Regions from separate parts of the Denitratisoma sp. DHT3 genome, predicted to be linked through region 2. Evidence: predicted binding sites of a transcription regulator. Region 2 holds the regulator's gene; each other region holds the start of a gene.
The links. The regulator sigma-54, encoded in region 2, starts transcription at its own class of promoters, with help from an activator protein. The targets are predictions, from matches to a motif close to TGGCACNNTTCCTGCT.
Positions count from the first base shown of each region.

Region 1: a site for sigma-54 is predicted at 5,463-5,478, ahead of flgB (flagellar basal body rod protein FlgB). Genes of this name have one in related genera too.
Region 3: a site for sigma-54 is predicted at 2,333-2,348, ahead of B9N43_RS13345 (ammonium transporter). Genes of this name have one in related genera too.
Region 4: a site for sigma-54 is predicted at 1,775-1,790, ahead of glnA (type I glutamate--ammonia ligase). Genes of this name have one in related genera too.

Region 1 covers NZ_CP020914.1:1,950,691-1,957,956, reverse strand. The annotation lists gene flhF (flagellar biosynthesis protein FlhF) at 1-430, shown strand, start outside; gene B9N43_RS09030 (MinD/ParA family protein) at 423-1,229, shown strand; gene B9N43_RS09025 (RNA polymerase sigma factor FliA) at 1,263-2,030, shown strand; gene B9N43_RS09020 (flagellar motor protein) at 2,058-2,798, shown strand; gene motD (flagellar motor protein MotD) at 2,806-3,588, shown strand; gene B9N43_RS09010 (flagella synthesis protein FlgN) at 3,629-4,111, opposite strand; gene flgM (flagellar biosynthesis anti-sigma factor FlgM) at 4,108-4,422, opposite strand; gene flgA (flagellar basal body P-ring formation chaperone FlgA) at 4,579-5,277, opposite strand; gene flgB (flagellar basal body rod protein FlgB) at 5,512-5,919, shown strand; gene flgC (flagellar basal body rod protein FlgC) at 5,931-6,323, shown strand; gene flgD (flagellar hook assembly protein FlgD) at 6,335-7,012, shown strand; gene B9N43_RS08980 (flagellar hook protein FlgE) at 7,039-7,266, shown strand, end outside.
Region 2 covers NZ_CP020914.1:2,618,033-2,625,298, reverse strand. The annotation lists gene hprK (HPr(Ser) kinase/phosphatase) at 1-537, opposite strand, end outside; gene ptsN (PTS IIA-like nitrogen regulatory protein PtsN) at 522-980, opposite strand; gene hpf (ribosome hibernation-promoting factor, HPF/YfiA family) at 1,106-1,420, opposite strand; gene B9N43_RS12065 (RNA polymerase factor sigma-54) at 1,432-2,862, opposite strand; gene lptB (LPS export ABC transporter ATP-binding protein) at 2,865-3,587, opposite strand; gene recX (recombination regulator RecX) at 3,625-4,059, opposite strand; gene recA (recombinase RecA) at 4,056-5,081, opposite strand; gene B9N43_RS12045 (CinA family protein) at 5,109-5,609, opposite strand; gene B9N43_RS12040 (phosphatidylglycerophosphatase A) at 5,609-6,112, opposite strand; gene thiL (thiamine-phosphate kinase) at 6,170-7,153, opposite strand; gene nusB (transcription antitermination factor NusB) at 7,176-7,266, opposite strand, start outside.
Region 3 covers NZ_CP020914.1:2,897,329-2,904,594, forward strand. The annotation lists gene B9N43_RS13335 (helix-turn-helix domain-containing protein) at 1-326, shown strand, start outside; gene B9N43_RS13340 (RNA-binding S4 domain-containing protein) at 502-975, shown strand; gene B9N43_RS13345 (ammonium transporter) at 1,098-2,300, opposite strand; gene B9N43_RS13350 (murein transglycosylase A) at 2,461-3,660, opposite strand; gene B9N43_RS13355 (ATP-binding protein) at 3,793-4,698, shown strand; gene B9N43_RS13360 (Nudix family hydrolase) at 4,695-5,636, shown strand; gene B9N43_RS13365 (DNA gyrase inhibitor YacG) at 5,661-5,849, opposite strand; gene htpX (zinc metalloprotease HtpX) at 6,000-6,842, opposite strand; gene fmt (methionyl-tRNA formyltransferase) at 6,956-7,266, opposite strand, start outside.
Region 4 covers NZ_CP020914.1:2,724,489-2,731,754, forward strand. The annotation lists gene B9N43_RS12545 (DUF4124 domain-containing protein) at 1-206, opposite strand, end outside; gene glnA (type I glutamate--ammonia ligase) at 308-1,720, opposite strand; gene B9N43_RS12555 (cation diffusion facilitator family transporter) at 1,889-3,064, opposite strand; gene B9N43_RS12560 (rhodanese-like domain-containing protein) at 3,123-3,575, shown strand; gene nadA (quinolinate synthase NadA) at 3,618-4,715, shown strand; gene B9N43_RS12570 (nuclear transport factor 2 family protein) at 4,785-5,327, opposite strand; gene B9N43_RS12575 (nuclear transport factor 2 family protein) at 5,394-5,915, opposite strand; gene B9N43_RS12580 (TIGR03619 family F420-dependent LLM class oxidoreductase) at 6,056-6,928, opposite strand; gene B9N43_RS12585 (phytochelatin synthase family protein) at 7,131-7,266, shown strand, end outside.

The DNA.
Region 1 (7,266 bases), 670 kb from region 2:
GATCGATACGGTGGGCATGAGCCAGCGGGACCGCATGGTCGCCGACCAGGCCGCCATGTTGATGCGGGCCGGCGAAGTGAATCGCCTGCTGCTGCTCAACGCCACCTGCCGCGGCGACACGCTGGACGACGTGATCCGGGCCTACGCCGGCGAGGACCTGGCCGGCTGCCTGCTGACCAAAGTGGACGAGACCGCCTCCCTGGCGCCCGCCATCGATGCGCTGGTTCGCCATGGCTTGTTGCTGGCCTATGTCGCCAACGGACAGCGGGTCCCCGAGGACATGCACTTGCCGAATCGCAGCTATCTCCTGCATCGGGCATTCAAGCTGCCGCCGACGGAATCTCCCCACCGCTTGCAGGAGAATGAGGTGGGCATGGTGCTCAATCGCCAGGCTGGCGGCGGCTTGTCCGCGGAGCGCCGCTTTGCTTGACTGGGCACCGGGAGGACGGACCGATCAGGCGGCCGGCTTGCGGCGTCTGTTCGGCAGCCGCAGCGCGCAGGTGATCGCCTTCGCCTCGGCCGCCGGGACGCAGGGCCGTGGCGCCCTGCTGGCGCGGACGGCGATGACGCTCGCCAGCATGGGGCAGGGCGTGGCGGTGGTCGACGAAAACGGCGATGCCGATGGCCCGCTCGCCCGGCTGGGCGTCGAACCCCGCTGCGATTTGTTCCATGCGCTGGTCGGCGAATGCGCGTTCGGCCAAGCAGTCGTCGATGTGGCGCCCCTGCTGCGCGCCGTCTCGGCACGGCGGGCGGCCCATGCCATGGCTCGTGGCGAGCATGGCCTGCGCGAACGTTATGCGGCGTTTCTCGACGAGGCAAAGCGCGATGCGGCCTATGTGCTGATCGGCTGCGCCAAAAGCCGACGTGGCGCTTCGCTGTCGCCATTGGCGCTGAATGCCCGTCACATCGTGGTGGTCAGCACGGTGGATGCCGCGTCCATTACCGGCTCTTACGCCCTGATCAAGCGGATCGCCGTGGAGCGGGGCGGCAATGGACTCCACCTGGCCGTCACAGGGGCCCGGAACGAAAGTGACGCGCGGGCGGTATTCGCCAACATCCAGCAGGTGGCACAAGCCCATCTGGGTATCACCCTGGGTTATCTCGGTCATGGCCGGGAGCATTTCGCCCATGCCCTGAATGCCCGCCTCCCCCCGTCGCCAGAGCCGACGCCACCGGCCCATTTGCCGGCCACGAGGCGTGCCGCGGCAATCCAGAATTCGATGATATAGTTGGCCGCTACAACGGCTCATCCATGTTCATCGATGTACACCGCCCAAGGTGCCCTCGAACGAGAACAGCTCGTTCGCCAATATGCTCCATTGGTAAAGCGCCTCGCCTATCACCTGATGGCGAAGCTGCCGGCCAGTGTCCAGGTTGAGGACCTGGTCCAGAACGGAATGCTGGGGCTGCTGGACGCGCTTTCCCGCTTCGAGGATGGCCAGGGCGCCCAGTTCGAAACCTACGCCGTCCAGCGGATACGCGGTGCGATGCTCGACGGCCTGCGCGAAAACGACTGGCTGCCCAGGGGCGTCCGGCGCGAGATGCGCCGGGTGGAGGCGATGATCCATCAACTTGAACACCAATATGGGCGCCAGCCCTTGGAGGGGGAACTGGCCGGCGCCCTCGGCCTGTCCCTGGAGGATTACCAAACGCTCCTGTTGGAAGCGCGCGGCCACCAGCTGCTCTATCTGGAGGACATGAACGGCGATTCCGGAGAGGGCTATCTGGAACGCAATGCCATCGGCGACGGCGGCGACCCCTTGCAGATGCTCGAGGACGCCGACATGCGGTCCGCTCTGGTCCGTGCGATTGGCGCCTTGCCGGAGCGGGAACAACTGATGATGGCCCTGTATTACGAACAGGATCTCAATCTGCGGGAGATCGGCGAGGTGATGGGCGTTTCAGAATCCCGTGTCTGCCAGATACACACTCAGGCCGTGGCTCGACTGCGGGCCGCCGTAGTGGGGGGCGAACGCACGCCGGTGACCAAGGCAAAGCGCGGGCGCAGGCCCAAAGGCGTGACTGCCTGAGACATCGGATCGGGAGTAGGGGAGGTCATGGATACCATCAGCATCATCGGTTTGCTTGTCGGAGTGGGCGCCATCGTCGGTGGCCAGGTTCTCGAGGGCGGGCACGTGGGCTCCCTGCTGCAGCCGACCGCCTTCGTGATTGTGCTCGGCGGTACCCTGGGGGCCGTGTTGTTGCAAAGTCCGGTCCATATTTTCGTCACGGGCGTGAAAATGGGACGCTGGGTATTTTTTCCTCCCGTGGTGTCGCCGCGCCAGTTGATCGAGGATGTCATCCGCTGGGGGAACGTCGCCCGCAAGGAAGGATTGCTGTCCCTGGAAGGCCAGATCGCCACTCTGCAGGACCCGTTTACTGCCAAGGGTCTGCAACTGCTGGTCGACGGCGCGGAGCCGGAGCGGCTGCGCGAAGTCCTGGAGGTGGAAATAGACGCCTATGAAAAAGAAATGAAAACGGCGGCGAAAGTCTGGGAATCGGCCGGCGGTTATTCGCCCACCATCGGCATTCTCGGCGCGGTCATGGGATTGATCCACGTCATGGAGAATCTTTCCGACCCCTCCAAGCTGGGAGCTGGCATCGCCGTGGCCTTCGTGGCGACGATTTACGGCGTGGGCGTGGCCAACCTGATCTTTCTGCCGATTTCGAAGAAGCTCATGGTGAATATCGCGCGCCTGGTCAGCTATCGGGAAATGTACGTGGATGGCCTGGTCGGCATCGCCAATGGCGACAACCCCCGCCTGATCGAAAGCCGTCTGCAGGGCTACCTCTCCTGAGCCCGTCATGTCCCGTCGCCGCAGCAGCGAGGAAGAGCACGAGAACCACGAGCGGTGGCTGGTTTCCTATGCGGATTTCATCACGCTGCTGTTCGCCTTCTTCGTCGTCATGTATGCGATATCGTCGGTCAACGAAGGCAAATACCGTGTTCTGTCGGACGCCCTGACCTCGGCATTCAAGAATATTCCCGGCGACAACAGCGGCGCCGCCACGGTGATCAACCCCAACGCGCCTCTGCCGATCGCGATTCCGTTGAACAAGTCGCAACCGGGACTGAAAACCGACGAAGCCAGCCAGCAGAAGCGGGAGCAGATACGCACCATGGCGAGGGACATCAAGAGCGCGCTGGAGCCGCTGGTCCGCGACGGGCGGGTGCGGGTCACCGAAAGCGCGCGCGGGATCTCGGTGGAAATCAATGCCAGCGTCCTTTTCGCGTCAGGGGATGCAACCCTGGACCTGGTGGCGGTCAACGCCCTCCAGGCCGTTGGGAAGATATTGGCGGCGTCGGCGTTTCCCATCATCGTCGAAGGCCATACCGACAATGCGCCGATCAATACGCAGCAGTTCCCCTCGAATTGGGAGCTATCCGGAATGAGGGCTTCGGCCGTCGTGCGGCTGTTCGTGGAAAACGGCGTCGACCCGCGACGGCTCACTGCCACCGGCTACGCGGATCAACGCCCGGTGGCGGACAACGCCAGTGCCGACGGACGCCAGCGCAATCGCCGGGTGGCGATCATGATCGAGGCGCAAAACCCCGATAATCCGGTGGAGGTGCAGGTCGGCCAGTAGGATCGGCCAGTAGCGGCGGGGGCTTGAGCCGCCCGGACTCTCAGGCGCTGCCCAGCTTGCGCCCGCCGCCGCTGACGCGGGTCTGGCCATCGGGGCCATAGAGGGAGGCGCGATTGGTGGCCGTGGTCAGGATCGACAGGGCCTGCTGGTTGTGGCTGAGGCGCTCGGCGATCAGCTTGCCGTTGAGTTCGTTGAGGCGTCGGGCTTCCGCCGCCAAGGCCAGCAGCGATTCCCATGCCCCCCGGGATTCCGCGGCTGACGGCGGGTTGGGCGGGCCGGCCAGCCATGCTTCGACACCTTCCCGGCCGGCGGGGTATCCAGCGTTGCACAGGAGCCGATCGCGCGACGTGCTCAGCCCATTGAGGCGGTCCGCCGCTGCAAGCTTGGAGGCTGCCAGGGCCTCGAATCCCTCCAGCTCTCCGGCAACCAGCTTTCCTTGTTCTTCCTGGAGCAGGTCGATGAACTTGCCCAGCGTGGCAAGCTCATCGCCGATCAGACGCGAGACTTCCGCTGAATCGATCACGTCGTTCCGGCGGGGGCCCGGCCATTCAGCATCTGCCGGACGCTGTCCAGCAGGCCGTCGGCGATCTTTTCCGGGTCGATCTTGAAGCGTCCTTCGGCGATGGCCTGCTTGATTTCCGCGACCCGTTTGACGTCGACGACGGAGGCATCGGCGGCAACCGCCTCCGCGCCCTGCAGTTGGGCCGACAGGGCCGAAATCTGGACTTTCGCCCCCGTTGCCGGCTGTGACGAGGAAGGTGTCGGCGTCGAGTGCGCAGCCTTGGGGCCGGCCGGGGCCTGACCAAGCTGACTGATGGAATTGTCGACTTTCACGATGAAATCCTTTCCTCCACGGGAGCACTACCTCGGTTAACGGGCAGCGGCGAGAGAACTTGAGCCCAAAAACGATCGAATCGAGCGGTCGGAGCCAGGGGCGAATTCAGCGAATCCGATAGCCGCCGGGCAGCCGGTACTGCGCGCGGAATTGTATCAGTAAGCGACTTCAACCGTGCCATCCGCCCGGGCGACGCCATTGATCGTCTGTCCGCTCGCGGCCTTCACCCGTATCGGCTGTCCGGGGGCGGCGCCGTTCAGGGCCTGGCCCTCGCTGGACACCTGGAAACCCGATCCCCGGGAAACGATTTTGACCATCTGGCCCGCTTGAATCACCGGCGTCTGGCGCAGCAGGTCGCTGCGCAGCGGCCTGCCCGCCGCTGTCGGCATCAGCAACGTCCGTCCAAGCGCCAGCCGGGGGTCCGTGATGACGCTACCCGGCAAATCGGTCAGGTCGCCCTGTTGCGGGGCGAAGTCACTCTCGCCGAGGACGTGGCCGGCCGACAGCGCCCGTGCGGCCACCAGGTATTCGCCCTTGATCTGGACATGGGCCGACACGTATTGGCTCCAGTTGCTGTCGGCCGAGGGGCAGCGCAGCAGCACATGGGTCCGGCCCCAGGCCCGGCCGCCGGGAGGCAGCGAAACCTCGGGGATTTCGCAGGGCGGCAGACGGCTGCGCGCATCGATGGGGCCGACGACGATATTGACCCGCCCCGGCAAGTCCTTGGTTTGTCGATATAAAAAGTCCTCGACGGCCTTGCGGGCGGCGGCGGGGTCCTGTGCGGCCAGGGAAGGGGAAACGGATGCGGCGAGCGCCAGCAATGCCGCCGCCAGGGACAGGGAAAATGAATGCATGCGCCGATTGAATCATGGCCCGGGGGGCGGTGCAAGTCGGAACAGGTTTGCGGAACAGCGTCGCGGAAAGCGCCGCCGGCCGCTGCCGGCAAATGTTGCCGAGCCGCCCGCGGATTGCCGTCCAAGCCGGCGGCCGCTGGACGGCGCACCTGGCGAGGTCCGCGCCATGAGCGGTGTTTGGCTTCTGGCACGGTATCTGCATAACGGCAGGCGGAATACAAACTTGAGTCCATCATGATCGATCGTATTGATAGCGAGTTCCGGTTGCAGCAAGCGGCATTGAACCTGCGTTCCTACCGACAGGAACTGCTGGCCTCGAATATCGCCAATGCGGACACGCCTCACTACAAGGCCCGGGATTTCGACTTCAAATCGGCCCTGAGCCAGGCCCTGGGCGGGACAAGCCAGGGAGCGCTGGCGCTGGCCCGCACCGCCTCGGGGCACCTGGATTCCGCCACGGGCGGCCGGAACGGCGTCGATCTGCAATACCGTACCGAATTCCAGGGGGCGGTGGATGGCAACACGGTGGACATGGATGTCGAGCGGGCGGCGTTCATCGAGAACTCGGTGCAGGTCGAAGCGATGCTGACTTTCCTGAGCGGCAGGTTCAAAACCCTGCAAATGGCAATCCAGGGACAGTGAGGTAAAAGGCCATGTTCAACATTCTGTCCATTTCCAGTTCCGCCCTGACGGCCCAGTCGGCCCGCTTGAACGCGGTGTCGAGCAACCTGGCCAACGCCGATAGCGTGGTGGGCGCCGACGGCCAGCCCTACCGGGCCAAGCAGGTGGTGTTCAAGGCCACGCCGATGGGCGACGGCCAGGGCGTCCGGGTCAGCCAGGTGGTCGAAAGCGCGGCGCCGCTGCGCATGACCTACGACCCCGGCAGTCCGGCGGCCAATGCCGACGGGTACGTGGCCATGCCCAATGTCAATGTGGTGGAAGAAATGGTGAACATGATCTCCGCCTCCAGGGCTTATCAAACCAACACCGAAGTGATGACGACCGCCAAGTCGCTGATGCTGAAAACCCTGGCCATCGGCCAGTAAGGAGTATTGAAATGGCAACATCTTCCGTAACCGACAGTTCCAACGCCGACATCTATGCCGCCCTGAACGGCAAGAAGTCGACCGCCAGCACCTCGACCGTCAGCGATGCCCAGAATCGTTTCCTGAAGCTATTGACCACCCAGCTCAAGAACCAGGATCCGCTGAATCCGATGGACAACGCCCAGATGACCTCCCAGATGGCGCAGATCAGCACCGTGGATGGCATCGAGCGGTTGAATGCCACCTTGCAGAAACTCATCAACAACTCGACCGACAGCCAGACGATGCAGGCCGCGGCGCTGGTCGGCCATGGCGTTCTGGTCCCCGGCACCGGGATGAATCTTGCCTCTGGCAGCGCCTTCGCCGGTGTCGATCTGGCGACGGCCGCGGATCGGGTCACGGTCACGATCAAGGATGCCAATGGCCTGGTGGTGAGGACGCTGGACCTTGGGGAGGTGGAGGCCGGTTCCCACGTGTTCCAGTGGGATGGCAAGGCCAACAGCGGTGCCGATGCCGCAGATGGCGCCTATACCTTCAGCGTGGCCGCCGTCCAGGGGACGAACAAGGTCGATGTCACGGCGTTGGCCGTGGGACTGGTTTCCAGTGTGGAGCGTGCCGCGACCGGTCTGACCCTGAATGTGGGGCAGATGGGCAGCTTCACGATGTCGGACGTGCGACAAATTCTCTGACCATCTGGGTCTAACGGGAGACAGCAATGGGTTTTCAACAAGGTTTGAGCGGGCTCAACGTATCGGCCAAGGCGCTGGATGCGATCGGCAACAACGTTTCCAACGCGAATACGGTGGGTTTCAAGGCGGCGGCCGTGCGATTCGCCGATGTCTTCGCATCGTCATTGTCCGGTGTCGGCGGCGCACAGATCGGTATCGGATCGAATGTGGCGGGAATTGCCCAACAATTCACGCAAGGGAACATCACGTCCACC
Region 2 (7,266 bases):
GTCGGCCACCAGGCCGTGGCCGCGGGTGATCAACTCCAGCGCCAGTTCGCTCTTGCCCACGCCGGAATCGCCGGTGAGCAGCACCCCCACGCCCAGCACGTCCATGAACACGCCGTGGAGCGAAATGGTCTCGGCGAATTCCCGCGACAGGTAGAGCCGCAGGGCGTCGATCACCATCGCCGCCGGGTGGGGCGTCGAGAACAGCGGTGTGCGGCCCCGCTCGCATTCCTCCAGGACGAAATGAGGGACTTCGCAGCCGTCGGCGACGATCACGCCGGGGCTGTTGGCGGCGATGAAGTCGCGCATCTGCTGACGCATTTTTTCTTCGGGGATGCGCTGCGACCAGGCGACCTCGGGGGCGCCGAAGACCTGGATGCGCTCCGGGTGGATGACGTTGACGTGGCCGACCAGGTCGGCGGGAGAAATGTCGTCCCGGGTCACCCGGATGGGCAGGTTCAGGTCGCCGCAGATGCGGGTCAGGCCCAAGCGTTCGCGCTTGGTCTCGAACAGTTCGGCGATGGTCAGCTTGCGCGCCATTGGGCGATCCGCTCGCGCAGCGTCGCGGCATCCGGAGTGCTGAGCAGCGTCTCGCGGAAGGTCTTGTCCGAGAACATCTGCGCCAGCTCGGACAGCAGTTGCAGGTGCCGCTCCGTGGCGGCTTCCGGCACCATCAGGACGAACATCAGATCGACGGGCTGGCCGTCGGGGGAATCGAAGGGGACCGGCGTGGCCAGGCGGAAGAACGCGCCCAGCGCCTCCTTGATGCCCTTGATGCGGCCGTGGGGGATGGCGACGCCCTGCCCCAGGCCGGTGGAGCCCAGCTTCTCGCGGGCGAAGAGGGCGTCATAGACCGTGGCACGGGCGATCCCATGACGGTTTTCGAACAGCAGTCCGGCCTGTTCGAAAACCCGCTTCTTGCTGCTGGCATCCAGGTCGAGCAGGATGTTGTCGACCGGCAGGATTTTGGCGATTTGGTTCATCAGGATCAAAGGCGGCGATCAGGCGATGCGGCAAAAAGCACGTTACAGGGAAATCCCGCTATTTGAGCGGGGTAAAGGACCGCTTATGGAGTGCTTTTCACCGCTTCGCCTTCGGGTTCAACAACTCATTCGACCGGGTGGTGCTTGTCGCGGGCATGCTCGGTGATCCGCTCCTTGTGGCGCAGCACTTGGCGGTCGAGCTTGTCCACCACGGCGTCGATGGCGGCGTAGAGGTCGTCGTTGGTGGCGTCGGCGTAGATGTCCTTCCCCTTCACGTGCAGCGTGATTTCCGCTTTTTGACGCAGTTTTTCCACGGAAAGGATGACGTGGACGCTGGTCACGTGGTCGAAATGCCGGATCACGCGGTCGAGCTTGCCTGTGGCATAGTCATGAATGGCGGGCGTGACCTCCACGTGATGGCCGGTGATGTTCAAATTCATGGTGTCTCCTTTCAGAGCGTCTTTCTCAGGTTGACCGGCGGAATGCTCAGGGATTCGCGGTACTTGGCGACGGTGCGCCGCGCCACCACGATACCCTGCTCGCCGAGGATTTCCGCGAGCCGGCTGTCGGAGAGCGGTTTCTTGCCGTTCTCGGCGCCGACCAACTGCCTGATCAGCGCCCGGATCGCGGTGCTGGAGGCCGCGCCGCCCGTGTCGGTGGCGACGTGGCTGCCAAAGAAGTATTTGAGTTCGAAAATGCCGCGCGGGCTGGCCAGGTATTTCTGCGTGGTCACGCGCGAGATGGTGGATTCGTGCAGGCTCACGGTGTCGGCGATCTCGCGCAGGGTCAGCGGCCGCATCGCCACTTCGCCATGGTCGAAAAAAGCCCGCTGCCGGTCCACGATGGCTTGGCTGACCCGCAGGATGGTGTCGAAACGCTGCTGCACGTTCTTGATCAGCCACCTGGCTTCCTGCAGGTGGCCGGCCAGGCTGCTGCCCCGGTTCTGGCGCAGGATGTCGGCGTAGAGCCGGTTGATGCGCAGGCGCGGCATCGCCTCGCCGTTGAGGCTGGCGAGCCACTGGCCGCGCAGCTTGCGCACCACCACGTCCGGCACCACGTAGCGGGTGTCGAGCGCCGCATATTGCGCGCCGGGCCGCGGATTCAGGCTCAGGATCAGGTTCTGGGCGTCGCGCAGGGCGTCGTCGGTGCAATTCAGGGCTTTCCTGAGGCGGACGAAATCCCGCGCCGCCAATTGTTCCAGATGGCCGCGGACGATGGCGCAGGCCAGTTCCCGCGTCGCGGTCGCGGGGCGCGCCAGCAGTTGCAACTCCAGACACTCCTGCGGACTGCGGGCGCCGATGCCGACCGGATCGAAATGCTGCAGATGACGCAGGGCGATCCGCAATTCCTCCAGCCGCGACTCCGGGTCGCCGCCGAAATCCTCCGGCAGCAGATCGAGCAGGTCGTCCAGCGGCTGCGCCAGATAGCCGTCCTCGTCCAGCGCTTCGATCAGGAAGGCGACCAGCGCCCGCTCGCGGCTGGAAATCTGGGTCAGCGCCAGTTGCGCCAGCAAATGATCGCGCAGGCTGGTGGCGGATGCCTGGATGTCGCCGGCGTCGTTGTCCTCGTCCGGGTCCTTGCTGCCCGGACCGGACGGCAGTTCCGCGCCCCAGCCCAGCTCTTCGTCCTCGCGCGGCGCTGGCGCCTCGTCCGCCGCGGCCGGCTCCGGGGCGGAAGCCTGGGGCAGGTCGCCGGCCGGGGGCGCGAAAGTGGCGCCATCGTCGCCTGGCTCCTCGCGTTCCAGCAGCGGATTTTCCTGGAGGAACTGCTCGATCTCCTGATTCAGCTCCAACGTCGACAACTGCAGCAGCCGGATCGACTGCTGCAACTGCGGCGTCAACGCCAAGTGCTGGGAGAGCTTGAGCTGGAGCGTCTGTTTCATGACTACATGCGGAAGTTCTCGCCGAGGTACACGCGCCGCACGCTTTCATTATGAACGATTTCCTCGGGGCGGCCAGAGGCCAGCACCTCGCCCTCGTTGATGATCGTCGCCCGGTCGCAGATGCCCAGGGTTTCCCGCACGTTGTGGTCGGTGATGAGGATGCCGATGCCCCGCTCCTTGAGGAAGCCGATGATTTTCTGGATGTCGATCACCGCGATCGGGTCGACGCCGGCGAAGGGCTCGTCGAGCAGGATGAAGTGCGGCTCGGTGGCCAGGGCGCGGGCGATCTCCACCCGGCGCCGCTCGCCGCCGGAGAGGGAAATGGCGGCGCTGTCCTGGATGTGGGAGATGTGCAGTTCCTGCAACAGATTGTCCAGCCGGCCTTCCACCTGCTGCTCGTCCAGGTCCTGCAGTTCCAGCACCGCCCGGATGTTGTCGGCGACGCTGAGACGGCGGAACACCGAATTCTCCTGGGGCAGGTAGGACAGCCCCAGCCGCGCCCGCTTGTGGATGGGCATGTGGGTCAGGGTCTTGTCGCCCAGCTGGATGCTGCCGCCGTCCGAGGCCACCAGGCCGACGATCATGTAGAAGCAAGTGGTCTTGCCGGCGCCGTTCGGGCCCAGCAGGCCCACCACTTCGCCGCCGTTGACGTCGAAGGAGACGTCCTTCACCACGGTGCGGGACTTGTATTTCTTGCGCAGGTTCTGCGCGGCGAGCTTGGTCATGGGGTCCCCACCCTCGAGGTGGCTCCCCGGAGGGTGTTCATTCTGCGAGCTCCTTCAATACTTTGCGAATCACGTCGGTGCCAAAGCCGCGGGACTGGAGGAAACGCGCCTGGCGCGCCCACTCGCGCGCATCCGTCGGCGCCGAGCCGAATTTGCGCGCCCAGAGGGTCCGTACCCGCTCCAGTTCGTCGGGCAGGTCGGCGGCGGCCAGGCGCGCGGCGATGGTCTCCTCGGCCACGCCCTTGCCGCGCAGGGTCTGGCGCAGCTTGGCCGCCCCCAGGCGCGCGCCCTGGCTGCGCAGGTAGCTGTCGGCGAAACGGGCGTCGGAGAGCAGGTTGGCGTTTTGCAGTTCGGTCAGCACGGTGTCCACTTCCTCGGGGCTGCCGTGGGGGGAAAGCTTGCGTGCCAGCTCCGCCCGGCTGTGTTCCCGCCGGGCCAGGAGCCGGATGGCGCGAGGCTTCAGATCATTCACGCGGCGTCCGCGCCGCTGCCGGCAGGCAGCACGCTGACCCCCAGGGCGGTGCGGACCTTGTTTTCGATCTCCTGCGCGAGCTCGGGGCGCTCGCGCAGGAATTCGCGGGCGTTGTCCTTGCCCTGGCCGATCTTCTCGCCGTTGTAGGCGTACCAGGCGCCGGACTTGTCCACGATCTTGTGCTCCACGCCCAGGTCGATGATCTCGCCCTCGCGGGAAATGCCCTCGCCGTAGAGGATGTCGAAATGGGCTTCCCTGAAGGGGGGCGCCACCTTGTTCTTGACCACCTTGACCCGGGTCTCGTTGCCCACCACCTCGTCGCCCTTCTTGATCGCGCCGGTGCGGCGGATGTCCATGCGCACCGAGGAGTAGAACTTCAGCGCGTTGCCGCCGGTGGTGGTCTCGGGGTTGCCGAACATCACGCCGATCTTCATTCGGATCTGGTTGATGAAGATCACCAGGGTGTTGGTGCGCTTGATGTTGGCGGTCAGCTTGCGCAGCGCCTGGCTCATCAGGCGCGCCTGCAGACCCGGCAACTGGTCGCCCATCTCGCCCTCGATTTCGGCCTTGGGCACCAGGGCGGCGACGGAGTCGATGACGATCAGATCCACGCCGCCGGAGCGCACCAGCATGTCGGTGATCTCCAGGCCCTGCTCGCCGGTATCCGGTTGCGAGATCAGCAGGTCGGGCACGTTGACCCCCAGCTTGCCGGCATAGACCGGATCGAGCGCGTTTTCCGCGTCGATGTAGGCGGCGGTGCCGCCCAGCTTCTGGACCTCGGCCACCACTTGCAGGCACAGGGTGGTCTTGCCCGAGGATTCCGGGCCGTAGACCTCGACCACCCGGCCGCGCGGCAAGCCGCCGACGCCCAGGGCGATGTCCAGGCCGAGGGAGCCGGTGGAGACCACCTGCAGATCGTTCTCGATCTGGCCCTCGCCCATTTTCATGATGGAGCCCTTGCCGAATTGCTTCTCGATCTGGGCCAGCGCGGCTTGCAGTGCTTTTGCCTTGTTGTCGTCCATGGTCATTACCTTCTGCGATTGAGTTAATTATGGCACAGTTCTTGCCATGATCAGTTCCAGCAATTGCTCCAATGCGTGGATCACCGACTGGCGCCGGACCGTTTCCCGGTCGCCGCCGAAACGGCGCCGTTGCGCCCTGGGTGTTTCGCCCCGCCAGCACCAGGCGAAGCATACGGTGCCCACTGGCTTATCCGGTGAGCCACCGGTGGGCCCGGCGATGCCGGTAATCGCCAGTGCAATCATGGCGTTGGAGTTGGCGAGCGCGCCTTGCGCCATTTCCCTTGCGGTCTCCAGGCTCACCGCCCCCTCCCGTGCCAGGGTGCCGGGGCTCACGCCCAGTTGCCGCTCCTTGGCGCTGTTGGAATAGGTGACGAAGCCGTCGCCGAACCAGTCGGAACTGCCCGTCGTATGGGTGACCACCTGGGCGACCCAGCCGCCGGTGCAGGACTCCGCAGTGGCCAGGCGCAGGCCCCGCTCCTTGAGCGCGGCGCCCACCCGGGCCGACAGTTCGCTCAGTTGCGCGTCCATCACAGCAGCCGGTCCGCCACGTTCTTGAGCGCCGCCAGCGCCAGCAGGGTGTAGCCGGCGGCGACCAGGTCGTCCATCATCACGCCGAAGCCGTTTTTCACCTGGGTGTCGAACCAGCGCGCCGGCGGCGGCTTGACGATGTCGAAAAAACGGAAGGCGAGGAAGGCCAGCAGTTGCCAGCCCAGCCCGGCGGGGGCGAGGGCCAGCACCAGCCAGAAGGGGACGATCTCGTCCCAGACGATGGCGCCGTGGTCGGTGACGCCCAGATGGCGGCCGGTGATGTCGCAGACGATCACCCCCAGCGCGAACAGCACCGCCAGCGCCGCCAGGAACAGCAGGTCGGTGGGGAACAGGGGCCGCAGCAGCGGATAGCAGGCCCAGGCGAAGGCGGTGCCGGCCGTGCCCGGAGCGAAGCGGGAGAGGCCGCTGCCGAAGCCGCAGGCGATCAGATGGGCCGGGTCCTGGAACAGGAACTTGAGCGGTGGAACGGGATGTTTGGCCATGATGACGAGAGCGGGTCGGGTTGCGTGATCTGCTGGCGGCGCGCCGGCAGGCGGGATTCATTGGGCATCGGCGATTCCCCGTGTGGACGGGAAGTGGTCGTAGCCCTTGCATTCTATTGTCATTTCACGGCCGGCGGTGTCGAGTACCCGGAGGCTGCCGGGACGCGCCGCGCCGATTGCGCCGATGCGGCTGAGGGCCGGGCCGTGCGCGACCAGGCTGGCGATGGCGGCGCGGCGCGCCGGCGGCGCGGTAAACAGCAGCTCGTAGTCGTCGCCCCCCGCCAGCAGGCAGTTTTGCGCCAGGGCGCGGTCCGGGCAAGCCGCCAGGGCGGCGTCGGGCAGGCGCTCGAATTCGAGGACGGCGGAGACCGCGGACTGCTCCAGGATGTGGCCCAGGTCGGCCAGCAGGCCGTCGGAGACGTCGATCGCGGCGCTGGCCAGATCCCGCAACGCCAGGCCCAGATCCACCCGCGGCTGCGGGCGTTGCAGCGCGGCCAGGCAACCGGCTTGCCAGTCCGTCGCCAGGCGCGCGCGGCCCTGCAGCAGGGCCAGGCCCAGTGCCGCCAGACCGGGACGGCCGGAGACCCAGATGTCGTCGCCCGGACGCGCGCCGGAACGACGCAGGGCTTTCCCCGCCGGCACCTCGCCGCCGATGGTGACGCACAGGTTGCGCGGCCCGCGCGTGGTGTCGCCGCCGATCAGATCGATGCCGAAGCGGTCGGCGCAGGCGAACAGCCCCCGCGCGAACGCGGCGATCCACGCTTCCTCGGCGGCGGGCAGGGCCAGGGCCAGCAAGGCCCAGCGCGGCCGTGCGCCCATCGCCGCGAGGTCGGAAACATTCACGGCCAGGGTTTTCCAGCCCAGATCCTCGGGGTCCGCGCCGGGCAGGAAATGGGTGCCTTCCACCAGCATGTCGGTGGAAACCACCAACTCCGTGTCCGGCGTCGGCCGCAGGATGGCCGCGTCGTCCCCCACGCCCAGCACGGCGCCGGGCGCGGGGCGGGTGAAGTAACGGCCGATCAGATCGAACTCGGAGGGCATGAGGTGGCGCGCCCCTGCCGGCCTAGCGGTTGCGCGTCGCTTCCTGGGGACGCAGCACCGGCGCCAGCTTGTCCAGCACGCCGTTGACGAATTTGTGGCCGTCGGTGCCGCCG
Region 3 (7,266 bases), 280 kb from region 2:
CCGAACTCAAGCGTCGGGTCGGTACGCTTGAACAACAGTTCAAAGCTCTCGAACGACAAAACCACAAGCAAGCACCCAATGCAGTTCAAGCCAATGAGCCCGACGGCAATCTCCGTTTTCGTGCCGACGGCCTGAAAAAACATCGTGAGCGTCTCGGCTTGTCTGCGGCCGCGCTCGGTTCGATTCTGGGAACATCCCTGCAAACCATTTACAACTGGGAAACCGGCAAGACGCGGCCAAGCAAGGAACAGGTTGCCAAGATCGCTGTCCTGCGCAAGATGGGCAAGCGGGAAGTGCAGGCACGCCTGCAAGCCATGCAGGCGTGAATTTCCTGTCATGCAGAAACAACTGGCTGACTTGTGGTTCGGCCTATCGGCCTGGTATTACCGGGCGGCGCCACTTCTGATGGTCGGGTTTATCGACGATCCGGCCATGCTGGCGCTGGCATTCTGCTGATTCAATGGCGGCGCGTCTCAAACATCTCTGGCTGAAGATGCGGGCTTGGATGCGCTCGAATGCGGAGGCTCATGCCAAAGCGCCGACATCCCCTTGTTGCTCATCGCCACCGATGGACCACAAAAGGAAATCCAAGGCATGACCGACGAGCGAATGCGCATCGACAAGTGGCTGTGGGTGGCCCGCTTCTTCAAGACGCGCAGCCTGGCGGCGACCGCCATCGCCAGCCACAGGATCAAGTGCAACGGTGAGCATGTCAAGCCGGCCCGGGAGCTCAAGGCCGGTGACGAACTGGAAATCACCATTGGTCAGACCATCTTCGTCGTGATCGTCCAAGGCATGGCTGAACAACGCCGACCGGCGCCGGAGGCGCGACTGCTTTACGAAGAAACACCCGAAAGCGAAGCTCGGCGGCTGCGTGAGCAGGAACTGAAAAAGCTGGCACCGGTACCGGGATCGGACCTCAGGGGCCGACCGACCAAGCGGGAAGGTCGTTTGATTCGGGGATTAAAGGGATAACAAGGGGTAACCGCAAAACCTGGCGGCCTCGTTCGGAGGCCGCCAGGAAGTAGCAAAAAAGCAAAGCCCGGTATTCCGGGCCTTGCTGCATTACCACCCGCCGAATTTCTGTCTCTCAATCGTCACCACAGCGTCTCCCGCTCCGCGGTGGCGGTGATCTTGTGGATGGTGAGGTCGGCGCCTTCGTATTCCTCTTCCGGGTCGAGGCGGATGCCCACCGTTTTTTTCAGCAGGCCGTAGATGGCCAGGCCGCCGGTGAAGGCGATGGCGATGCCGAGCGCGGTGCCGATCAGTTGGGCGCCGAAGCTGACGCCGCCCAGGCCGCCCAGGGCGTGCTGGCCGAAGATGCCGGCGGCGATGCCGCCCCAGGCGCCGCACAGGCCGTGCAGGGGCCAGACGCCCAGTACGTCGTCGATCTTCCAGCGGTTCTGGGTCAGGGTGAACAGTTGGACGAAGAGCACGCCCGCCACCACGCCCGTCGCCAGGGCGCCCAGCGGATGCATCAGGTCGGAGCCGGCGCAGACGGCGACCAGGCCGGCCAGGGGGCCGTTATGGACGAAGCCGGGGTCGTTCCGGCCCAGCACCAGGGCGGCCAGGGTGCCGCCCACCATCGCCATCAGCGAGTTCATCGCCACCAGGCCGGAGATCTTGTCCAGGGTCTGCGCGCTCATCATGTTGAAGCCGAACCAGCCCACGATCAGAATCCAGGCGCCCAGGGCGAGGAAGGGAATGCTGGACGGCGGATGCGCGGCGATTGCGCCGTCCCGGGCATAGCGCCCGCGCCGGGCGCCCAGCATCAGCACGGCGGCCAGGCCGATCCAGCCGCCCACCGCATGGACCACGACGGAGCCGGCGAAGTCGTGGAAGTTGGCGCCGGTGGCGGCTTTCAGCCAATCCTGGATGCCCAGGGCGTTGTTCCAGGCGATGCCTTCGAAGAAGGGGTAGAGGAAACCGACCAGCAGGAAGGTGGCGGCCATCTGGGGATTGAACTTGGCCCGCTCGGCGATGCCGCCGGAGACGATGGCGGGGATCGCGGCGGCGAAGGTGAGCAGGAAGAAGAACCGAGTCAGTTCGAAGCCGCTTTTCTGCGCCAGTTGCTCGGCATCGACGAAGAAGTGCACGCCGTAGGCGATGCCGTAACCGATGAAAAAGTAGGCCAGGGTGGATACCGCGAAATCGCTGAGAATCTTCACCAGGGCGTTGACCTGGTTCTTCTTGCGCACCGTGCCCAGTTCCAGAAAGGCGAAGCCGGCATGCATGGCCAGGATCATGATGGCGCCGAGGAGGATGAACAGCACGTCGGCGGAGGTCTTCAGGGGTTCCATGGAGTGCTCCGTTGCTCAATGGGGCACCGATCAGCAACAACCGTACCCAGGGCCTCGGGCTTTGCGATTCAAGGGGTTGCGGAGCGGTATCAACGAAAATGGCACCGTTGCGGTGCCATTCGTGATTCGGGATGCACGGTCATGGTGCCTCCGGCCGCACTCAGGGAGCGCCGCCCTCTTCCGGTGCGTAGCCTTTGGGCAACAGGGCCCACATCCGCCCTTTTTGCTTCATGCGGCCAGCCTTGGCGCCGGCGTCGAGGCCGCTGCCCCAGTAGAAATCGGCGCGTACCGGGCCGCGGATTGCGCCGCCGGTGTCCTGGGCCAGCATCAAGCGGCGCAACGGCGTCTCGCTCAGGGGCTGCGTGGTGTCCAGCCACACCGGTGCGCCCAGCGGCGTGGTCCGCCGGTCCACGGCGATACTGCGTTCCGGCGTCAGCGCCACGCCCAGCGCACCGGGCGGGCCGTTGCCGGCGACCGGTAGTTCGCGGAAGAACACCAGGCTGGGATTGGCGTTGAGCAGTTCCTGCAGGCGCCCCGGATTGTTCTCCGCCCACTGGCGGATGCCTTGCATCGATGCCTGTTCGGCCTTGAGTTCGCCCCGGTCGATCAGCCATTTGCCGATGGAACGATAGGGATGTCCATTCTGGTCGGCGTAGCCGATGCGGATGCGGCCGCCATCGCTGAGCTGCACCTGGCCGGAGCCCTGGATCTGCAGGAAAAAGAAATCCAGCGGGTCGTTCACCCAGAGCAGGGCGTCGGCAGCGCGGCGGCTTTCCTGCCGGCCCCATTCGGCGCGCGAGTAGTAGGGCACCAGCTTGCGGCCCTCAATGCGGCCGCGTAGGCGCATATGCTTGAGTTCCGGATAAAGCCCGGCGAGGTCCACCGTGATCAGGTCGTCCGGCGGGGCGAAGACGGGGATGCCGTACGCCTTGCCGCGCTTGCGGCTGCCTTTGACGACAGGCTCGTAATAGCCGGTGACCAGGCCCTCGCGGCTGCCGTCGGGATTGACCAGCACCCAGGGCTGGAACCGGGCCTCGAACCAGGCGCGGACATCGAACGGCTCCTGCTGCGCGGCGCGTGCGGCGCCGCAGGTGTCTTTCCACAGGGGCTGCCGGGCGAGCGCGTTGCAGGAGGCGAGGAAGGCGTCGAAGCTGGCCACCAGGTCCGCGGGCGCGGCTTCGCTCCAGCCGGGCAGGTCGGCCCAGGTTGCGTCTTGCAGCGGTTTGGCCGCCGGTTTGGGAACTTCCGGCGTCGGGCAGACCGGACAGGGCTGCGCCGCCTCCGGCGCCGGCCGGGGGCCGGGCGCGGCACAGCCGGCGAGGAGGGTCAGCAACAGCAGCAGGGGCGGAAGGTAGGGCATGTTCTGTTAAAATTCGCGGGCAATTTTTTGGCAGTTCCTCGAATTATCCCATGGCAATTCCCCTGACGTTCGCGCTGTCCCTGCTTCTCCTCGTTCCCCTCTGGTATGTATGGCCGAAAGGTTCGGACAACGATGACTCCCGGCCCGGTCGCCGAGACTGAACTGAGCGCCTTCCTCAGCCGGGCCGAGGCCTTGCTGGTCCGCGTCGAGGCGCTGCTGCCGGCGCCGGTGCCGGCGCCCGACTGGTCGGCACCCGCGTTCCGCTGGCGCACCCGCGCCGGGCGCGGGTGGCTGGAGGCCGTGCGGCATCCGCATCGCATCGGCCTGGACGACCTGCATGGCGTGGATGAGCAGAAGCAGCGCATCGAGCAGAACACGCGTCAGTTCGTGGCGGGGAGCAGTGCCAACAACGTGCTGCTCACCGGCGCGCGCGGCACCGGCAAGTCCTCGTTGGTGAAGGCGGTGCTGAACAGGTTCGCCGCGCAGGGCCTGCGCCTGATCGAGGTGGACAAGAGCGACCTGGCGCATCTGCCGGAGATCGAGGAACTGATCGCCGGGCGGCCGGAGAAATTCATCCTGTTCTGCGACGATCTGTCCTTCGAGTCCGGCGAGCCGGGCTACAAGGCGCTGAAGAGTCTGCTCGACGGCTCGATTTCCGGCATGCCGGAAAACCTCCTGGTCTATGCCACGTCCAACCGGCGCCACCTGATGCCGCAGAAGATGGCGGAGAACCTGGAGACCGTGCATGCCGAGGACGGCGAGATCCATCCCGGCGAGACCACCGAGGAAAAGGTGTCGCTGTCCGAGCGCTTCGGTCTTTGGCTGTCGTTCTACCCCTTCGACCAGGACCACTATCTCGCCATCTGCAATCACTGGCTGGCGACGTTCGGCGTCGGCCCGAAGCAGATCAAGGCCGCGCGCGCCGAGGCCCTGCTGTGGTCGCTGTCGCGCGGCGCCCGCTCCGGCCGTGTCGCCTGGCAGTTCGCCCGCGACTACGCCGGCAAGACCAAGTCCTCCCGCCGTCCCGCTTCCGCATGAAGATCACCCAGGTCGCCGCCGCCGTGCTGCTGCGGCCGGACGGCAGCTTCCTGCTCGGGCAGCGGGCGCCGGACACGTTCTATCCGGGCTACTGGGAATTCCCCGGCGGCAAGGTGGAGCCGGGCGAGACGCCGCGTCAGGCGCTGGAGCGCGAACTGGAGGAGGAACTGGGCATCCGCGTGCTGAGCGCCCATCCCTGGATCGTGCGCGAGCATCGCTACGAACATGCCCATGTGCGGCTGCACTTCTTCCGTGTCGGCGCCTGGACCGGCGAGTTGCGCGACCACGTGCATTCCGCCTTGAGCTGGCAGGTGCCCGGCGAGACCAGCGTGGCGCCGATGCTGCCGGCCAACGGGCCGGTGCTGAAGGCGCTCGACCTGCCCGATTTCTATGCCATCACCCAGGCCGCCGCCATCGGCCCGGCGCTCCAGTTGGCCCAACTGGAGCGCGCCCTGGCGGCGGGGCTGCGCCTGGTGCAGTTGCGCGAACCCGGCCTCGCGGCCGCGGAACGCGGCGAATTCGCACGCGCCGCAGTGGCCTTGTGCCGCGCCCATGGCGCGCGCGTGTTGATCAATGGCGACCTTGAACTGGCGCGGGCGGTCGCTGCCGACGGCATCCATCTGCCGTCCCGCCAATTGATGGCATTGCAGGATCGGTCGGACTTCCCGGGCTTCCGTTGGGTGGCCGCGTCCTGCCACGACCGGCGGGAACTGGAGCAGGCCGACCGCCTGGGTCTGGACTTCGCCGTGCTGGGGCCGCTGGCGCGGACCGTCAGCCATCCGGAGCGGCCAGGCTTGGGCTGGGATGCCTTTGCCGCGCTGGCGCAGGGCCTGGGCCTGCCGGTCTATGCCCTGGGCGGCGTCGGTCGCGACGATCTGCCCACCGCCTGGGCGGCGGGCGCGCAGGGCGTGGCGGCGATCCGCGCTGCCTGGAACTAGGCTGGATATTTGACCCGGCCAAGTTCAGGAATCGGTGCCGGGTTCCTGCGGTTCCTCGCTGACCGGCACCCGGTATTCCTCGTTGGCCCAGGCACCCAGGTCGATGTTGCGGCAGCGTTCGGAACAGAACGGCCGAAAGGGATTCGCCGGCGACCACGCCACGGATTTGCCGCAGGCGGGACAGGGAACGATGCGGGGTTTCGGATCGGGCACGGTTTTAAGGCTGAGCAATGAAAAACGCGGGACTGCCGGCAATCACTCGGACCACCGCGCCCCGCGTCAAATTGATTATCGACAACTCTGCCCCGAACTTAAGCGCCGAATTCAGGGCCTGGTGCGGGTCAATTTCAAATCATCGGGCAGTCAGCGGACCATCGCGTGGAGCCGTGCGATGCGCTCCTCGGTGGCCGGATGGGTGCGGAACAGGCCGGCCAGGCCTCCGCCCGAGAGCGGATTCATGATCATCATCTGCGCCGTTTCCGGGTGCGCCTCGGCGCTGGCCATTGGAATGCCTCGCGCGTAGGCGTCGATCTTGGCCAGGGCGTCGGCCAGGGCGCGCGGATCGCCGCTGATCTCGGCGCCGCCGCGGTCGGCCTCGAACTCGCGGGCGCGCGAGATCGCCATCTGGATCAGCGTCGCCGCCAGCGGCGCCAGGATTGCGACCAGGATGCCGGCCAGGGGGTTGGCCGGGCGGCCGTTCTCGCTGCGGCCGCCGAAGAACATGGCGAAATTGGCCAGCGCGGAAATCGCGCCGGCCATGGTGGCGGCGATGGTCGAGGTAAGAATGTCGCGATGCTTCACGTGGGCCAGTTCGTGGGCCATCACGCCGCGCAGCTCGCGGGCCGAGAGCATTTGCAGGATGCCGGAGGTGGCGGCCACGGCGGCGTGTTCCGGGTTGCGGCCGGTGGCGAAGGCGTTCGGCTGGGCTTCGTCGATGATGTACACGCGCGGCATCGGCAGGCCGGCCTTGGTGGCCAGTTCCTGCACCATGTTGTAGAGGTAGGGACTGGACGCCGCGTCGACTTCCTGGGCGTTGTACATCGACAGCACCATCTTGTCCGAGAACCAGTAGGAGAACAAATTCATGCCGCCGCCCAGCAACAGCGCCAGCAGCATGCCGCCCTGGCCGCCGATCATGGCGCCGATGACGCCGAACAGGGCCGTGATGGCGGCCATCAGGAGGGCGGTCTTGAACCAGTTGAACATCTGGGAATCTCCGTGTTGGTAACGGCGGTTAGATGGGGGCGGCGGCAAAAGATTCAATCCGGGAATCATGCCCGTCTTGCCCGCCCTGGTGGCTTCGCTCCGCGGTTCAGGTCCTAGGCGAAGCGGTCTCCCGCGCGCAACGGGAAGCTGCGCAGGAAGTCGGCGGCCGTCAGGCGCTTGCCGCCGGGCTTTTGCAGCTCGGTGAGCGCCAGGGCGCCTTCGCCGCAGGCGACGATCAGGCTTGCCGCGTCGGCCTGCAGGATCGTACCGGGCGCCGCCGCGCCTGCGGCCGGCACAGCGTTCCAGATCTTGATCGGCGTGTCGCCGTACTGGGCCACCGCGCCGGGGAAGGGGTTGAAGGCGCGGATCCGGCGTCCCAGTTCGACTGCGGAACGGGTCCAGTCCAGCCGGCCTTCGGCTTTTT
Region 4 (7,266 bases), 110 kb from region 2:
CGGCCGGCGGCTGTACTCGGGGCCTTGGCGGCCGGCGGCGTCTCGCGGGAGAGGACGGTGCAGCGCTGGGCGGCGGGTTTGGTGTTGGTGTAGGTGGTGCGACCGTCGCCATCGCTGCATTTATACAGCGTGTTGGCCTGAGCGTCGGCCAACGGCGCGGCCAAGGCGGCCAGGCCGAGCAGAGCGGGCAGGAGCAGTCCTTTCATGGGCATCGAGGAAAGAATCGCGGATGGGGAGAGTGTAGGGGATTTGCCCCAAACAAAAAAGGACGGGTCGCCCCGTCCTTTCCATGGCGAACCCGAAGGGCTCAGATCGAGTAGTACATGTCGAACTCGACCGGGTGGGTGGTCATGCGGAAACGCGTGACTTCCTCCATCTTCAGTTCGATGAAGCTGTCCACCCACTCGTTGGAGAACACGCCGCCACGGGTCAGGAACTCGCGATCCTTGTCCAGGTACTCCAGGGCCTGCTCCAGGCTGGAGCAGACGGTCGGGATCTTGGCGTCTTCCTCGGGGGGCAGGTCGTAGAGGTTCTTGTCGGCGGGGTCGCCGGGGTGGATCTTGTTCTGCACGCCGTCCAGGCCCGCCATCATCAGCGCGGCGAAGCACAGGTAGGGGTTGGCGCCCGGATCGGGGAAACGGGTCTCGATGCGGCGGGCCTTGTCGCTGTTGACGAAGGGGATGCGGATCGAGGCGGAACGGTTCTTGGCCGAGTAGGCGAGCTTCACCGGGGCCTCGAAGCCGGGCACCAGGCGCTTGTAGGAGTTGGTCAGCGGGTTGGTGATGGCGTTGAGCGCGCGCGCGTGCTTGATGATGCCGCCGATGTAGTACAGGGCGAACTCGGACATGCCGGCGTAGCCGTTGCCGGCGAACAGGTTCTTGCCATCCTTCCAGATCGACTGGTGCACGTGCATGCCGGAGCCGTTGTCGCCGACGATGGGCTTGGGCATGAAGGTGGCGGTCTTGCCGTACTGGTGGGCGACGTTGTGGACGATGTACTTCAGCACCTGGGTCTGGTCGGCGCGCTTCACCAGGGTGTTGAACACCGTACCGATCTCGTTCTGGCCGGCGGTGGCCACTTCATGGTGATGCACCTCGACGGGGCAGCCGCAGGCTTCCAGGGCCAGCACCATCTGGGCGCGGATGTCGTTGAAGGAGTCGACCGGAGGCACGGGGAAGTAGCCGCCCTTGACCGAGGGGCGGTGGCCGGTGTTGCCGCCGTCGAACCTCTCGGAGGAGGACCAGGCCGCTTCCTCGGAGCGGATCTTGACGTGGGCGCCGGACATGTCCACGCCCCACTCGATGGAGTCGAAAATGAAGAATTCGGGCTCGGGGCCGAAATAGGCGGTGTCGCCGATGCCGGAGGACTTCAGGTAGGCCTCGGCGCGCTTGGCGATGGAACGCGGGTCGCGGTCGTAGCCCTTGCCGTCGGAAGGCTCCACCACGTCGCAGGTCAGCACCAGGGTGGTTTCGTCGAAGAAGGGGTCGATGTAGGCGGTGCCGGCATCCGGCATCAGCAGCATGTCGGAGGCCTGGATGCCCTTCCAGCCGGCGATGGAGGAGCCGTCGAAGGCGTGGCCGTCCTCGAACTTGTCCAGGCTGAAGGCGGAAACGGGCACGCCGACGTGCTGCTCCTTGCCGCGGGTGTCGGTGAAGCGGAAGTCGACGAATTTGACTTCCTGCTCCTTGATGAGCTTCATCACATTCTGAGGCGTGGTCATGAGGGACTCTCCTAACGATTCAATGCGTGCGGGAATTCGCTACCGCGGCGAGTTAGCAGTATCTGTGCCAAACGCCAATCCGGGGGCGGCCATTGTGCCACAAGGGTCGATGCCTGAGATGGGCGCCATCCGTCGCACTTTATTGGTGCGTTGGATGCGGCTGATGCACTATTCCGGTGCAACCCGGCAACTCAGCCTCACCGCGCTGAACCAGGTGTCGCCCGGCAGGCGTTGCGCCAGGCAGCGACCGATGCGGGCCAGGTGTTCCGGATCGGCCATGAGCTCGGCGGGCAGGACGACTTCCGCTTCCACCTTGCGTCCCAGGTAATGCAGCGTGATGTCCTCGAATGGAGGCGGCGCATCTCCCAGCAAGTGGCGCAGATGGCGCACCAGTGCATCCCGTTCGGGCAGCCCCATGGCGCGCTGGCTGGAATCCACGTCGTCCTCCGCATCCACGTGCACCAGCACGTCGAGAACCTCGGGGTGGGCCTTGAGCAAGCGTCGCCGGGCCAGTTCGCCGATCAGGTGGCCTTCGGAGACGCTGACCCGCGGGCTGACCTGGATGTGGGCGTCGACCAGCACGTGGTGCGCCATGCGCCGCGTGCGCAGGTCGTGGAGCCCCAGCACGCCCGGTGCGGTGCGCAGGGTTTCATGGATGCGCTGCACTTCCTCGGCGGAGAGTCCGGTGTCGATCAGTTCGTTGATGGCCTCCCAGGCGAAGCGCACGCCGGCCTTGACGATCATCGCCCCGACGATGATGGCCGCCACGCCGTCGGCGAAGCCGACGCCCAGCACGCTGCCGGCGATGCCGACCGCCACCACCAGCGAGGACAACGCGTCGGCCCGGGCGTGCCAGGCGTTGGCCATCAGCATCGGCGAGCGCAGGCGCTCGGCGACGGTCAGCATGTAGCGGAACAGCCCTTCCTTGCCGACCAGGGTGGCGATTGCGGCCCAGAAGGCGGCGATGCCCACCGGCGGCAGGGTGGCGAGATTCTCCAGGCGGCCGGCGGCGGCGAGCAGGATGCCGATGCCGGTGGCCGACAGCAGCAGTCCCAGCATCAGAGAGGCGAGGGTTTCGTAGCGATGGTGGCCGTAGGGGTGCTGCGCGTCGGCGGCCTCGGCGCCCTTGCGGTTGGCGATCAGCACGAAGACGTCCGCCACCACGTCGGACAGAGTGTGCATCGCGTCGGCGATCAGGCTCTGCGAATGGGCCGCGAGCCCCACCACGACCTGCATCGCGGTGAGCGCGATATTGACCGCCACGCTGACCCAGGTGATGCGCTGGCCCTGCCGCAGGCGTTCGGCGTCTTCGATCGGGGCGTGGAGATGAGGTGCTGAGGCCATGGACTCTGACTTATACTTGGCGATCCCGATTCTAGCCTGCCTCGTCGGCCCCGCCGCCATGTCCCGCTTCAACGAAATCCTCACCCTGGCCCAGGAGCGCGCCCGCCACCTGAATCTGTCCTACGAAGGGGCGCTGACCCCCCGCGAAGCCCACGAGCTGCTGCAACTGCTGCCCAATGCGCGGCTGGTGGATGTGCGCACCCGCGCCGAATGGGACTGGGTGGGCCGCGTGCCGAACGCCATCGAGATCGAGTGGCTGAGCTATCCGGGCAACACGCCCAATCCCCATTTCGTCCAGGAACTGAAACAGGCGCTCAGCACCGAGTCCCTGCTGCTGTTCATGTGCCGTTCCGGCGGCCGCTCCAATGCCGCGGCCTGCGCCGCGAGCGAAGCCGGCTTCCCCGATTGCTACAACGTGCTCGAAGGCTTCGAGGGCGACAAGGATGCCAGCGGTCACCGCAACGCCCTGGGCGGCTGGCGCTTCCACGGCCTGCCCTGGATCCAGAGCTAACCTCCTCTTCTTCCGTTTCCACCGTTTTCCGGAGTACCGGCGATGCAAGTCGCAGCCATCGATTTCAACCGTTTCAACGTCCTGGCCGACGAGGAGGCTCAGGAGCGCATCCGCGCCGCCCGCGCCAAACTCGGCAAGAAGGCCGTTCTGTTGTGTCATCACTATCAGCGCAGCGACGTCTACCAGCATGCCGACCTGACCGGCGACTCGCTCAAGCTGTCGCGCCTGGCGGGCCAGTCCGACGCCGAGTTCATCGTCTTCTGCGGCGTGCATTTCATGGCCGAGGTGGCGGACATCATGTCCAAGCCCGATCAGATCTCGATCCTCCCCGACCTCGCCGCCGGCTGCTCGATGGCCGACATGGCGAACCTGGCCAAGGTGGAGCGCTGCTGGCGCGAGCTGGGCGAGGTGCTGAATCCCGACGAGGCGGTGACGCCGGTCACCTACATCAACTCCGCCGCCGACCTGAAGGCCTTCTGCGGCGAGCACGGCGGCATCGTGTGCACCTCCAGCAACGCGCCGAAGATCCTCGAATGGTCGTTCGCCCAGCGCGAGAAGGTGCTGTTCTTCCCCGACCAGCACCTGGGTCGCTGGAGCGGCTACAAGATGGGCCTGCCGATGGAGAGCATGGTGGTCTGGGACCCGGACCTGGAAATGGGGGGGCTCACGCCCGAGCAGATCCGCGAGGCGAAGATCCTGCTCTGGAAGGGCCACTGCTCGGTGCATCAGATGTTCCAGCCCAGCCACATCCAGAAATTCCGCGCCCAGTATCCGGACGGCATCGTCATCTCCCACCCCGAATGCGCGTTCGAGGTCTGCCGCCAGTCGGACTACGTGGGCAGCACCGAGTACATCCTCAACACCGTGAAGGCCGGCGCGCCCAACACCCGCTGGCTGGTGGGCACCGAGCTGAACCTGGTGGATCGGCTGGCCGGCGAGGTGAAGCACGAGGGCAAGATCGTGCAGTTCATGGCGCCCACCGTCTGCATGTGCTCCACCATGCAGCGCATCGATCCGCAGCACCTGGCCTGGACCCTGGAGAACCTGGCGGAGGGCAAGGTGGTGAACCAGATCAAGGTGCCGGCCCACGAAGCGGTCCTGGCCAAGATCGCGCTGGACCGGATGCTGGCCGTCTCCTGAGGGCCGCTGCGGTCGGCAGCGCAACGGCGTGACCTTGCGGCACGCCGTTCGTTTTTGTTGGCGCGGGAACTACTTCTTGTCCGACCTGCTGGGGGCCGGCCGCCCCGTCCTGCCCAGCATGTGCACCGTCAGGCCGGGCGGCTCGACGGGCTGCTCCAGGATCTCGTAGATGCGCTCGTAGGTGCTCTCGACGATCTGCCAGCGGCCCTCCCCATTCTTCCGGTATTTGTCGCGATAGAGGGCGGTGCCGGTCGTGCAGGCCTTGAACTTCATGTTCCAGAAGATGTCGTGCAGATACCAGATGCCGGTGGCCTCGGTCTCGCTCTGCACGGTGATCTCCGGATGGTGGCCGTTGTGCTGGGCCACCGTCATCGTGTTGAAGTTCTTGGCCAGGGTCTCGACGTATTCGTCGCGGCCGTCGAGGGTCCATTCGTAGGTACCGCCGATGAAATGCACCCGCACGTCCGGGTGGAGCAGTTCCTTCAGTTCCGCCATGTTGGCGGTGTCCACGCAGCGGAAATACTTGTGCTTCACGTTGCGGATGGCCTCGATATCCTTGAGGATCTGGATATCCCGTTCGAGTTGCGCCAGCTCCTGGCTCAGGTCGGTCATGTCGTTGACTCCGGAAAAGTAAAACCGGCGCTCGCGGCGCCGGCTCATGGTGGACGGATTCGGGTCCTACGGCAGCTTGCGGCCGGTCTTGCCCAGCAAATGCACCGTCAGGTTCTGCGGCAGGATGTCGGTGTCGACGATCTCGTAGATGCGCTCGTAGCTCGACTCGATGATCTGCCAGCGGCCGTCGGTCTTGAGGTATTTGTCCTGGTAGAGCGCCGTGCCGTTGGTGCGCTTCTTCTCGTTCATGTTCCAGAAGATGTCGTGCAGATACCAGGTGCCGACGGCCTCGGTCTCGCTCAGGATCTCGATTTCCGGGTGGTGGCCGTTGTGCTGGCCCACCGCCTCGGAGTGGAAGCCGTTGGCGATGGCCTCGAGGTATTCGTCGCGGCCGTTGAGCACCCATTCATAGGTGCCGCCCTTGAAATGCACTTTCACGTCCGGGTGGAACAGCTCCTTCAGTTCCGCCATGTTGGCGGTGTCCACGCAGCGGAAGTAGGCGTGCTTGACGTTGCGGACGGCCTCGGTGTCCTTGAGGACCTGAACGTCGTGCTTGAGTTGGGCCAGTTCCTGGGCGATGTCGGTCATGTTCGTATGTCTCCTCCGATGGATTCTGGGAAGCCGCGCGGGCGGCGAACGTCAGTTATAGCCGTCCGCCCGACAAAAAAATCGCTCAAAACGGAAGTCGGATTTGTCGCCCAGCGCTTTTCGCGGCCGCTACCGGGCCGTCACTTCATTTTGGCGATGACCTCGTCGCCGAAGCGGCGGATGGCATCCAGGCGCCCCTGCAGGTCCAGCTTCGGATTGGTCACGTCCCAGGGAATGAGGCCGGCGTCGGTGACGCCGATTTCCGCCAGGCGCTGGAAATCGGGAATGGTGCGGGAAGAGAACTCCAGACCGTGGATCTGGAAGTCTGCGCGGTTGCGGGTGCCGAACTCGTCCCGGTACTGATTCAGTTCGACGATCAACCGCTTCAGGGTGTCGAAGTCGGTGTTGGCGGAGACCCAGCCGTCGCCGACGCGGGCCGCCCGCTTCAGCGCCACCTTGGCATGGCCGCCGATCAGGATCGGGATCGGCTGGGTGGGCACGGGGTTCATCTTCAGCGGACCGAAATCGTAGTTCTCGCTGTGGAACTCGAAATACTCGCCGGTCATGCAGCCGCGGATGATCTCGATGCATTCGTCCATCAGCTTGCCGCGCTTTTCGAAATCCACCCCGTTGTAGGTGAAATCCTCCTTCCAGGGCGAGAGGCCGGCGCCCAGCATCAGGCGGTTGTTGGACACCACCGCCAGCGAGGTGAGCAGCTTGGCCAGCAACAGCGGCTGGCGCACCGGCACCTTCATCACGCCCGGGTACATCTTGATGTTCTTGGTCACCGCCGCCATCGTCGCCATCGAGATGAAGGGCTCGATGAAGGGCGTGCCGCCGATGTACTGGCGGATGGTCTCGGTGTCCGCATAGGGGTAATCGGACTCCGTCAGCTTGGGGAAGAACAGGCTGTCGGGCATGGACACGCTGCTCCAGCCCGCTTCGTCCGCCGCCTGGGCCAAGGCGACATATTCGCTATAGTGGCTGAAGCCGAGTTCAAGTACGAAACGCATGAAATCATTCTCCTGGATTTATTGTTCTGGATCGGGCGCCAAAGGGTCGCAAAGGGCGCTGCCGGTCGGCGATGTTGGCGCAAACGCGGAGCGATCATAGCAAACTCCCCTACCCCCTTTGGGAACTAGGACACGTTGCATAAATGCGCCAGTGCCTTGTTCTGTCTGATAATTCGGTCATTTCCCGGAGGAGTCATCCGTCATGAAAGCACTGCTCATCGGCGTTCTGTTGTTCTGGCTGGCCGGCGCCCAGGCGGTCGAGCCGCTCTACCTGGACAGCCCGGCCGGGGCCGAGCGACTGCTGGGCGCCAGCCAGCGCGAGTCCTATTTCGCCCTCC